4 regions of the Neorhizobium sp. T6_25 genome follow, and region 1 is predicted to be linked to each of the others. Evidence: predicted binding sites of a transcription regulator. Region 1 holds the regulator's gene; each other region holds the start of a gene.
What was found. The regulator HrcA, encoded in region 1, represses chaperone genes, less so after heat shock. The targets are predictions, from matches to a motif close to GTTAGCACTCNCNNNNNGNGAGTGCTAAC.
Positions count from the first base shown of each region.

Region 2: groES (co-chaperone GroES) is a predicted target of HrcA. The motif match lies at 1,090-1,118, and genes of this name have one in related genera.
Region 3: groES (co-chaperone GroES) is a predicted target of HrcA. The motif match lies at 1,079-1,107, and genes of this name have one in related genera.
Region 4: groES (co-chaperone GroES) is a predicted target of HrcA. The motif match lies at 977-1,005, and genes of this name have one in related genera.

Region 1 covers NZ_PVBL01000037.1:19,166-21,367, forward strand. Annotated here, with positions in the region: gene grpE (nucleotide exchange factor GrpE) at 55-696, opposite strand; gene hrcA (heat-inducible transcriptional repressor HrcA) at 814-1,893, opposite strand; gene rph (ribonuclease PH) at 2,068-2,202, shown strand, end outside.
Region 2 covers NZ_PVBL01000005.1:116,064-118,265, reverse strand. Annotated here, with positions in the region: gene C5L10_RS08785 (TIGR01459 family HAD-type hydrolase) at 1-617, opposite strand, end outside; gene groES (co-chaperone GroES) at 1,174-1,470, shown strand; gene groL (chaperonin GroEL) at 1,529-2,202, shown strand, end outside.
Region 3 covers NZ_PVBL01000001.1:273,434-275,635, forward strand. Annotated here, with positions in the region: gene C5L10_RS01235 (Crp/Fnr family transcriptional regulator) at 1-672, shown strand, start outside; gene C5L10_RS01240 (usg protein) at 704-976, opposite strand; gene groES (co-chaperone GroES) at 1,256-1,570, shown strand; gene groL (chaperonin GroEL) at 1,618-2,202, shown strand, end outside.
Region 4 covers NZ_PVBL01000001.1:120,462-122,663, reverse strand. Annotated here, with positions in the region: gene groL (chaperonin GroEL) at 1-561, opposite strand, end outside; gene groES (co-chaperone GroES) at 627-923, opposite strand; gene C5L10_RS00560 (J domain-containing protein) at 1,096-1,704, opposite strand; gene C5L10_RS00555 (cold-shock protein) at 2,066-2,202, shown strand, end outside.

The DNA of each region.
Region 1 (2,202 bases):
ATTGAGCGTCCGGCGCAAAGCGAAAAGCGGGCTGGCGCCCGCTTTTCAAAGCTTTCAGGCGTTCTTCTCGCCGGCAGCTTCCGCGGAGACTTCCGCCTTCGGGCCGCCCTTTGCAACACCGACCATGGCGGGGCGCAGCACGCGTTCGCCGATCGTGAAACCGGCCTGGACGACCTGAACGACGGTATTGTTCGGAACAGCAGGGTTCGGAATCTCGAACATGGCCTGGTGGAAGTTCGGATCGAACTTCTGGCCCTCCGCATCGATCTTCTTCACGCCGTGGCGTTCCAGCGCCGATAGCATGGAGCGCTCGGTCATCTCGACGCCCTCCAGGAGCGTGGTCAGCGAGGCATCTGCCGTGGCGCGCATTTCGGTCGGCACGGCGTCCAGCGCCCGGCGCAGGTTGTCCGAAACGGCGAGCATATCGCGCGCAAAGCCGGCCGCCGCATAGGACTTGGCGTCCTTGATTTCGCGTTCGGTGCGGCGGCGCAGGTTGTCCATTTCGGCTGCCAGCCGCAGGAAGCGGTCGCGCAGCTCGTTATTTTCGGCTTTCAGCAATTCCAGCGGATCCGGTTCGGCGGCAGGCGCCTCGGCATTTTTCTGGTTGGCCGCGTCCTCAAGAGCAGATGCAACAGCTTCAACCGTGTTCTCCGCGGCAGTTGCGTCAGGTCCGTTCTTGTTGGTTTCGTCGGTCATGACGGTCTCCGGTTATTCTTGGCTTGGATTTACGGGCTTGGATTTGTGCCCGATATCGAGGTTTAAAGTGAAAAAATCAAGGCTTGCTGGGAAAGTTGGGGCGGCTCCGTCGCGAATTCAGCGCGACAGCCTGGCAAGCAGCTGCGCAGTGTAATCCACCATCGGCACGATGCGCGAATAATTGAGCCGCGTCGGCCCGATGACGCCGACGGCACCGACGATCCGGTCTTCGCCGTCACGATAGGGCGCGACGATGAGCGACGAGCCCGACAGGGAGAACAATTTGTTTTCCGAGCCTATGAAGATTCGCACGCCCGGTCCCTTCTCGGCGAGATCGAGGATCTCGATCAGGCTGTCCTTCTTTTCGAGATCGTCGAAAAGCAACCGCAGGCGATCGAGATCGGCCACATCCGCCAGGCCTTCGAGCAGATTGGCCCGGCCGCGGACGATGAGCTGGGTCGGCTTGCCTTCCTCGCTGTCGCCGGACCAGACGGCAAGGCCGCGCTCGACCAGTTCCTGCGAGAGCGCATGGAGCTCGCCTTGCACCTGATCCTTGAGCGTCTTCAGCTGGCCGCGCAGTTCCGGAAGCGTCTGGCCGCTCAGGTGGGCGTTGAGGAAATTAGCCGCCTCGGTCAGCTGCGACGACGTCACGCCGGCCGGAAGTTCGATGATACGATTTTCCACCTGGTTATGATCGCCGACGAGCACCGCAAGCGCCTTGGTCGGCTCGAGGCGGATGAACTCGACGTGCTTCAGGACCGGGTCGCTCTTGGTGGTAATGACGATCCCGGCGCCGCGCGAGACGCCCGACAACATGCGACTCGCCTCCGCCATCAGGCTTTCCATCGGCTGATCGCGATCCGCAGCCCGAATCTGCCGGTCGATATTGGCACGCTCCTCGGCGGAGAGGTCTCCGACCTGCATGAAGGCATCGACGAAAAAGCGAAGCCCCGACTGGGTCGGTAGGCGGCCGGCGCTGATATGCGGGGAGTAGATGAGCCCGAGTTCCTCGAGATCGCTCATCACATTGCGCACCGACGCCGGCGAAAGCGATATGGGCAGCAGGCGGGAAAGATTTCGGGAGCCGAGCGGTTCGCCGGTCTCCAGATAGCTTTCCACGATGCGGCGGAAAATTTCGCGCGAACGGTCATCGAGCACAGAGCCGCTGTCCCTACCCGTCGATGCCGAAAATCCCATCTAAACCTTCACCGTTCCGTTGATGTTTCACAAAATATAGTCATTCGCCGCCCCTTCTCCAAAGGGAAAATCACCGCAGCCACAATCGACTACTGTACACGCATTAGGCCTTTTTCTTTGCAAAAGCTTGGCCGGAGCCGTAGAAGGCGAAAACAGAAATCCAGGGAGTGAAGCATGCGGCCTTCAGGCAGACAGTTGAACCAGATGCGCAAGGTCTCGTTCGAGCGCAATTTCTCCAAACATGCCGAAGGTTCCTGCCTCGTCAAGTTCGGCGACACCCATGTGCTGTGCACCGCGAGCCTGGAAGAA
Region 2 (2,202 bases), on a different contig from region 1:
GCTTCGATCGTCGCCTCGTAGATCGGACGGTGCGGCTTGCCGGCAACGCGGGTCTTGCCGCCGAACTCTTCGTAATAGGCCGCCACCGCCCCGGCGCAGGGGATGATCTTGTGGCCGCGCTCGACAACGAGATCCGGGTTGGCGCAGATGAAAGGCACGTCACGCTTGGCAAACGCCGCCAGCATGTCGGTATAATCTTCCGGGACTTCCTTCTCGTCGTCGAAGAAACCGGTGCAGACGATGCATTCGGCTTCGTCGGCAGAGACCACCTCGACGCCGAGCCCGTCAAACAGGTTGAGGTCGCGTTCGGGACCGATGAGGAAGACCTTTTTCGGGCCGTCGACGATCAGGTGCTGGGTAACGTCGCCGGACGTGACGATCCGGTCATAGGTGCCGTCTGGCACGCCGAGCGTGCGCATCTGCTCGATGACGCCGGGTGCCGTGCGCGGCGAATTGGTGATCAGCACGACGGTGGCACCGGCTTCGCGGGCCGCGGCGAGCGCCCGGCAGGAATGCTGGAAAGCCTCGACACCGTTGTGAACCACACCCCAGACGTCCGAAAGGACCACGTCGTAGTCGCCGATCACTTCGTTCAGATTGCCGATGCGCTTTGCCATGTAACCTTCCCATCTCGCAAGTCCCGGGTCACATGACAAACCCGGTTAAGGATTACAAGAGATATTCGGGAGAAAAGCCGCGACGGCATCGGCGATGTCAGCGGGGTAACTTCCCCCACTTCGTCCCTAGCCCGCTGCCGTCAACCTGACGGCAAGGCCCACGGCCGCGCTGACGACCAGGACCGGCACCATGCCGATCTTCATGCGTCCGGCGGCGCATTCGCAACTGCATACTGCCCTCAAACGCGCCAGCGCCTTTCTTCCACCAAAGTCCGGTGCAACATGCCGACCTGCCCGGAGAGGTGGCTTAGACCGAAGACCCGATGTGGCCGGTAGCGGCCATCAGTTCCGCCAGGCGCAGGCGTTGCCGAGCATCCGTAATCGTTAAGCGTATTTCCCGTGAGTTTCGAGCCGTTCTGAAAATTTTACGGCCGTTCTTGACTCATCCGCCGGGCACCCTTATCTCGACGCGGCTGGCACTCTCCAAACGGGAGTGCTAACAGCACCGAGATACGGGTTTCCACCCGTCCATGTCATTTGATCGAGGGATTAGACAATGGCAAGCACCAATTTCCGCCCCCTTCACGACCGCGTCGTTGTTCGTCGCGTCGAATCCGAAGCCAAGACCAAGGGCGGCATCATCATTCCTGATACCGCCAAGGAAAAGCCGCAGGAAGGCGAAATCGTCGCCGTCGGCACCGGCACCCGCGACGACAAGGGCAACATCACCGCTCTCGACGTCAAGGCAGGCGACCGCGTCCTGTTCGGCAAGTGGTCCGGCACCGAAGTCAAGCTCGACGGCGAAGACCTTCTGATCATGAAGGAATCCGACATCATGGGCATCATCGGCTGATCTCAGTCGGTTGCTTTCACTGAAATATCGCTGACACCCCTTTTCAGGAGTTCCCAAAATGGCAGCTAAAGAAATCAAGTTTGGCCGCACCGCGCGCGAAAAGATGCTGCGCGGCGTCGACATTCTCGCCGACGCAGTCAAGGTAACGCTCGGCCCGAAGGGCCGCAACGTCATCATCGACAAGTCCTTCGGCGCTCCGCGCATCACCAAGGACGGCGTTTCGGTCGCCAAGGAAATCGAACTTGAAGACAAGTTCGAGAACATGGGCGCCCAGATGGTCCGCGAAGTCGCTTCGAAGACCAACGACATCGCCGGCGACGGCACCACGACGGCTACCGTTCTTGCCCAGGCGATCGTTCGCGAAGGCAACAAGGCCGTTGCCGCCGGCATGAACCCGATGGACCTGAAGCGCGGCATCGACCTCGCAGTGGCAGACGTCGTCAAGGATCTCCAGGCCAAGGCCAAGAAGATCTCGACCTCGGAAGAAGTCGCACAGGTCGGCACGATCTCCGCAAACGGCGACAAGCAGGTCGGTCTCGACATTGCTGAAGCCATGCAGAAGGTCGGCAACGAAGGCGTCATCACGGTTGAAGAAGCCAAGACCGCCGAAACCGAGCTCGAAGTCGTCGAAGGCATGCAGTTCGACCGCGGCTACCTGTCGCCCTACTTCGTCACCAACCCGGAAAAGATGGTTGCCGACCTCGACGACGCTTTCATTCTCCTCCACGAGAA
Region 3 (2,202 bases), on a different contig from region 1:
TCGCTGCCAAGTACCGACTTCGAGCAGGTAAAACACTATCTGGAGCATATCGATCTGCCGCGCCGCACCCCAATGGGCACGCGCCATGAACACATCGAACATGTCTATTTCCCCACGGACGGCATTGCGTCGATGGTTGCCGTTTCACCGGAAGGACAAAGGACCGAAGCGGGCATATTCGGCAACGAAGGGTTCTTCCCAACGTCCGCGGCCATGGGAAGCAGCGTCAATCTGTTCGACTGCAACATGCAGGTGGCAGGCGAGGCCTATAGGATGACGCTTCCACAGTTCGTCAGCCTCCAAGAGGAAAACACGAACTTTGCAAAGCTCATGTTGCGCGCCGTCGAAGCGTTCACGGCTCAGGTGGCCTATACCGCATTGTCGAACGCTGTCCATGGCGTGGATGAACGGCTGGCCCGCTGGCTGCTGATGTGCCACGACCGATCGATGGGAAATGAGATACCCCTTACCCACGACTTCATTTCTCTGATGCTGGCCGTACGGCGCCCCAGCGTGACCAGTTCACTGCACATCCTTGAGGGCAATTTGTTCATCCGCTCGCAGCGAGGGATGATCACCATCCGGGACAGGCCTGCAATGGAGGAATTCGCGCACGACGCCTACGGCCCGCCCGAAGAGGACTACAGGCGGCTGATGTCGGGGCTTTTCTAGGCGCTGCAAGCAGGACGGAAACGGTCAAGTCTCAGTGCAGCTGGAACTCGCCTTCGACCCGACGCCACTCATTCGGTCCGATCAGGCGCTGATGGGCAAAACGAACGGAATGCAGTGGCCCGTCTAGATTGGCCTGCCAGAAATCCAGAAATTTCTGCATCTCGGGAAATCCCGGCGCCAGATCGTAATCCTGCCAGACATAGGTTTGCAGGACGGATTCGAAGTCTGGAATGTGGTAGAGAATATGCGCCGTCGTGAGACCGTAGCCGTTCAGCTGCCGCTCCAGATCCGATGAAAATTGCATGCTTCATCTCCGTTCAATGACTTTCGAAAATTGGCCTGATCTTTTACAGGTCATCGACCGATTCCTAAACGCCCGGCTCTGATTTCCGTTCCTTATCAGGATCTTAGCAGCCACCCGCACGAAGTGCTGATTTTTCGTCTTCGCCCTCTTGAAATCGAAAAACCGGAAAACCAGATCATGTCGCGCAAAATGCTCGTGCGAGGTTTTGCACCCGCCCGGACTGGCATCCGGTCCGGTCAGGGGAACAACGTCATCACTGTTTGTCCATTGGAGGAAAACATGTCGTTCCGACCGCTTCATGATCGCATTCTCGTCCGCCGGGTCGAATCGGAAGAAAAGACCAAGGGTGGCATCATTATTCCCGACACTGCCAAGGAAAAGCCGCAGGAAGGCGAGGTCATCGCCGTCGGCCCTGGCGCCCGCAACGACGCCGGGCAGGTCCAGGCGCTCGACGTCAAGGTTGGCGACCGAATCCTGTTCGGCAAGTGGTCCGGCACCGAGATCAAGATCAACGGCGAGGACCTGCTGATCATGAAGGAAAGCGACGTTATGGGCATTATCGAGGCCCGGGCCGAGCAGAAGAAAGCCGCCTGAGAACACCATCCATCAGTCAAGCAAGCTGCCTAATCGAGGAGTGAAAAATGGCTGCGAAAGAAGTCAAGTTCAATACCGATGCCCGTGAACGCATGCTGCATGGGGTCGATATTCTGGCCAATGCCGTGAAGGTGACGCTTGGGCCGAAGGGCCGCAACGTCGTGATCGACAAGTCATTCGGGGCGCCCCGCATCACCAAGGACGGCGTATCGGTCGCCAAGGAAATCGAACTGGACGACAAGTTCGAGAACATGGGCGCCCAGATGCTGCGGGAAGTGGCATCGAAGACCAACGATCTGGCCGGTGACGGCACGACGACCGCGACCGTGCTTGCCCAGGCGATCGTCAGGGAGGGTGCAAAGGCCGTCGCTTCCGGCATGAACCCGATGGATCTGAAGCGCGGAATCGACATTGCCGTCGATGCGGTCGTCAAGGAACTGAAGTCCAACGCCCGCAAGATCTCGAACAATTCCGAGATCGCCCAGGTGGGTACCATCTCGGCCAACGGCGATGCCGAAATCGGCCGGTATCTCGCCGAAGCCATGGAAAAGGTCGGCAACGAAGGCGTCATCACGGTCGAGGAAGCCAAGACCGCCGAAACCGAACTCGAAGTCGTCGAAGGGATGCAGTTC
Region 4 (2,202 bases), on a different contig from region 1:
GAGTTCGGTTTCGGCGGTCTTGGCTTCTTCAACCGTGATGACGCCTTCGTTGCCGACCTTCTGCATCGCGTCGGCGATATACTGGCCGATTTCCTTCTCGCCATTGGCCGAGATGGTGCCGACCTGGGCAATCTCTTCCGATGTGTTGATCTTCTTGGCCTTGGCAAGCAGGTCTTTCACGACGGCGGTAACGGCGAGGTCGATGCCGCGCTTCAGGTCCATCGGGTTCATGCCGGCTGCAACGGCCTTGCCGCCCTCGCGAACGATAGCCTGGGCAAGAACGGTCGCGGTCGTGGTGCCGTCGCCGGCGATGTCGTTGGTCTTCGACGCGACTTCGCGGACCATCTGGGCGCCCATGTTCTCGAACTTGTCGTCAAGTTCGATTTCCTTGGCGACGGTGACGCCGTCCTTGGTGATCCGCGGTGCGCCGTACGATTTGTCGATCACGACGTTGCGGCCCTTCGGACCGAGCGTCACCTTCACTGCGTCGGCAAGAATATCGACGCCGCGCAGCAGCTTTTCGCGTGCATCACGGCCGAATTTGATCTGTTTGGCAGACATGGAAAAACTCCCGGGCCGTTGGCCCCATGGTCTTCGTCAAAAGGAAATAAGGAAGCGGCCGAAGATCAGGCGATGACGCCCATGACGTCTGCTTCCTTCATGATCAACAGGTCTTCGCCATTGAACTTGATCTCGGTGCCGGACCACTTGCCGAACAGGATGCGATCGCCTGCCTTGACATCGAGGGGAACGATCTTGCCGCTCTCGTCGCGGGTGCCGGTGCCGACGGCGACGATCTCGCCTTCCTGCGGCTTTTCCTTGGCGGTGTCGGGAATGATGATGCCGCCCTTGGTTTTGGCTTCAGCCTCGATACGACGCACGACGACGCGGTCGTGCAACGGCCGAAAATTGGTATTGTTCATTTTGGGTTCCTTAGCGAGAGCGCAGCCCAATGGCGGGTTCCCGATCGGATATCCTTAGCACTCTTATGCTGAGAGTGCTAGCACCATTCGTGCCTCCGCGGCGACGCTGGCTCTCTTCGCCTGAGGATGGGCGGCCGACATCGAGGACCGCCAGCGGGTCACTGCCGCACGTCTAGCAGAAGCCATTGAGCTTGAGGATCTTATGGGCGTCGATCGACGCCTGAAGCTGATCCTCCGAGTTGCGCTCGCCGTGGTTCGCATCCGGATGATGCATCTTGAGCCTTTGCTTATAGCGGCTTCTGATCTCCTCCGGCGTTGCATCCGGCGAAAGGCCAAGCGTCTCGAAAGCCTTGGCTTCCAGCACCTTGAGCTTGCGTCGCTGAAGATCCACGTTTGCGGCCTGGCGTTGTGCAGCGCTTTTGCGTGCGTTCGTCGCCTTTGCGGAACCGGAGCGGGCCATGGAGGGGAGCGGCATCTCCGAGGCTTTTTTGATGCCGGTGCCCCAGGTCGGGCGGCTGCCGCTTGCCGCTTCCCTCTGATAGCGCGCGATCAAAGGGTCGGAGAGATTTGGCGCAAAGTTATAACCTTTGCTGTATTCCTTTACGTGCTCAGGACAGAACAGCAGATAAAGCCCTTCGGCATCCCGCCCGACAGGTGCGCGATGAGTGCCACCCTTTTCGCATCCGTCCCATTGGCATTTCGGATGGTTGGGTTCGTGGTGCGGAGCCGGTTTTTTGCGGATCGACCGTAGGCCGACAAATATCTTTGAATCAGACGTCATCGCGCCTTATATGGCGGTACTGCGTCAGCAGGCAAGGATTATGGACGGGTCAACCGCAGACCAGTCCGTTGTGCCACAGTTCCGCTCTCAGCCGAACGGGCCGAGGTCACCCGTGAGAGCCTTTTCGCTAAGTTGCTGGGCTAGGAATGCAAATCCACCGGGACCTCAAAACTAAAAGTTGACATATGGGCGGGTAACCTCTATTTACGGTTTATCGATCTTTTGCTTGCTGAACTTTGGTTACCGCGCGATTGGCACCGCGCCTGACGAACTTCCCTTTCAAAATCAATCGCTATCACCATCCGCAGGGCTTTCGCTCTGGGGTCAGTCACTCAATCTTGCTTTGAAAGGGTTCATCATCATGACCACAGGCACAGTTAAATGGTTCAATTCCACCAAGGGCTTCGGCTTTATCCAGCCTGACAATGGCGGCGCTGATGCGTTCGTACACATTTCTGCCGTCGAGCGCGCCGGAATGCGGGAAATCGTCGAGGGCCA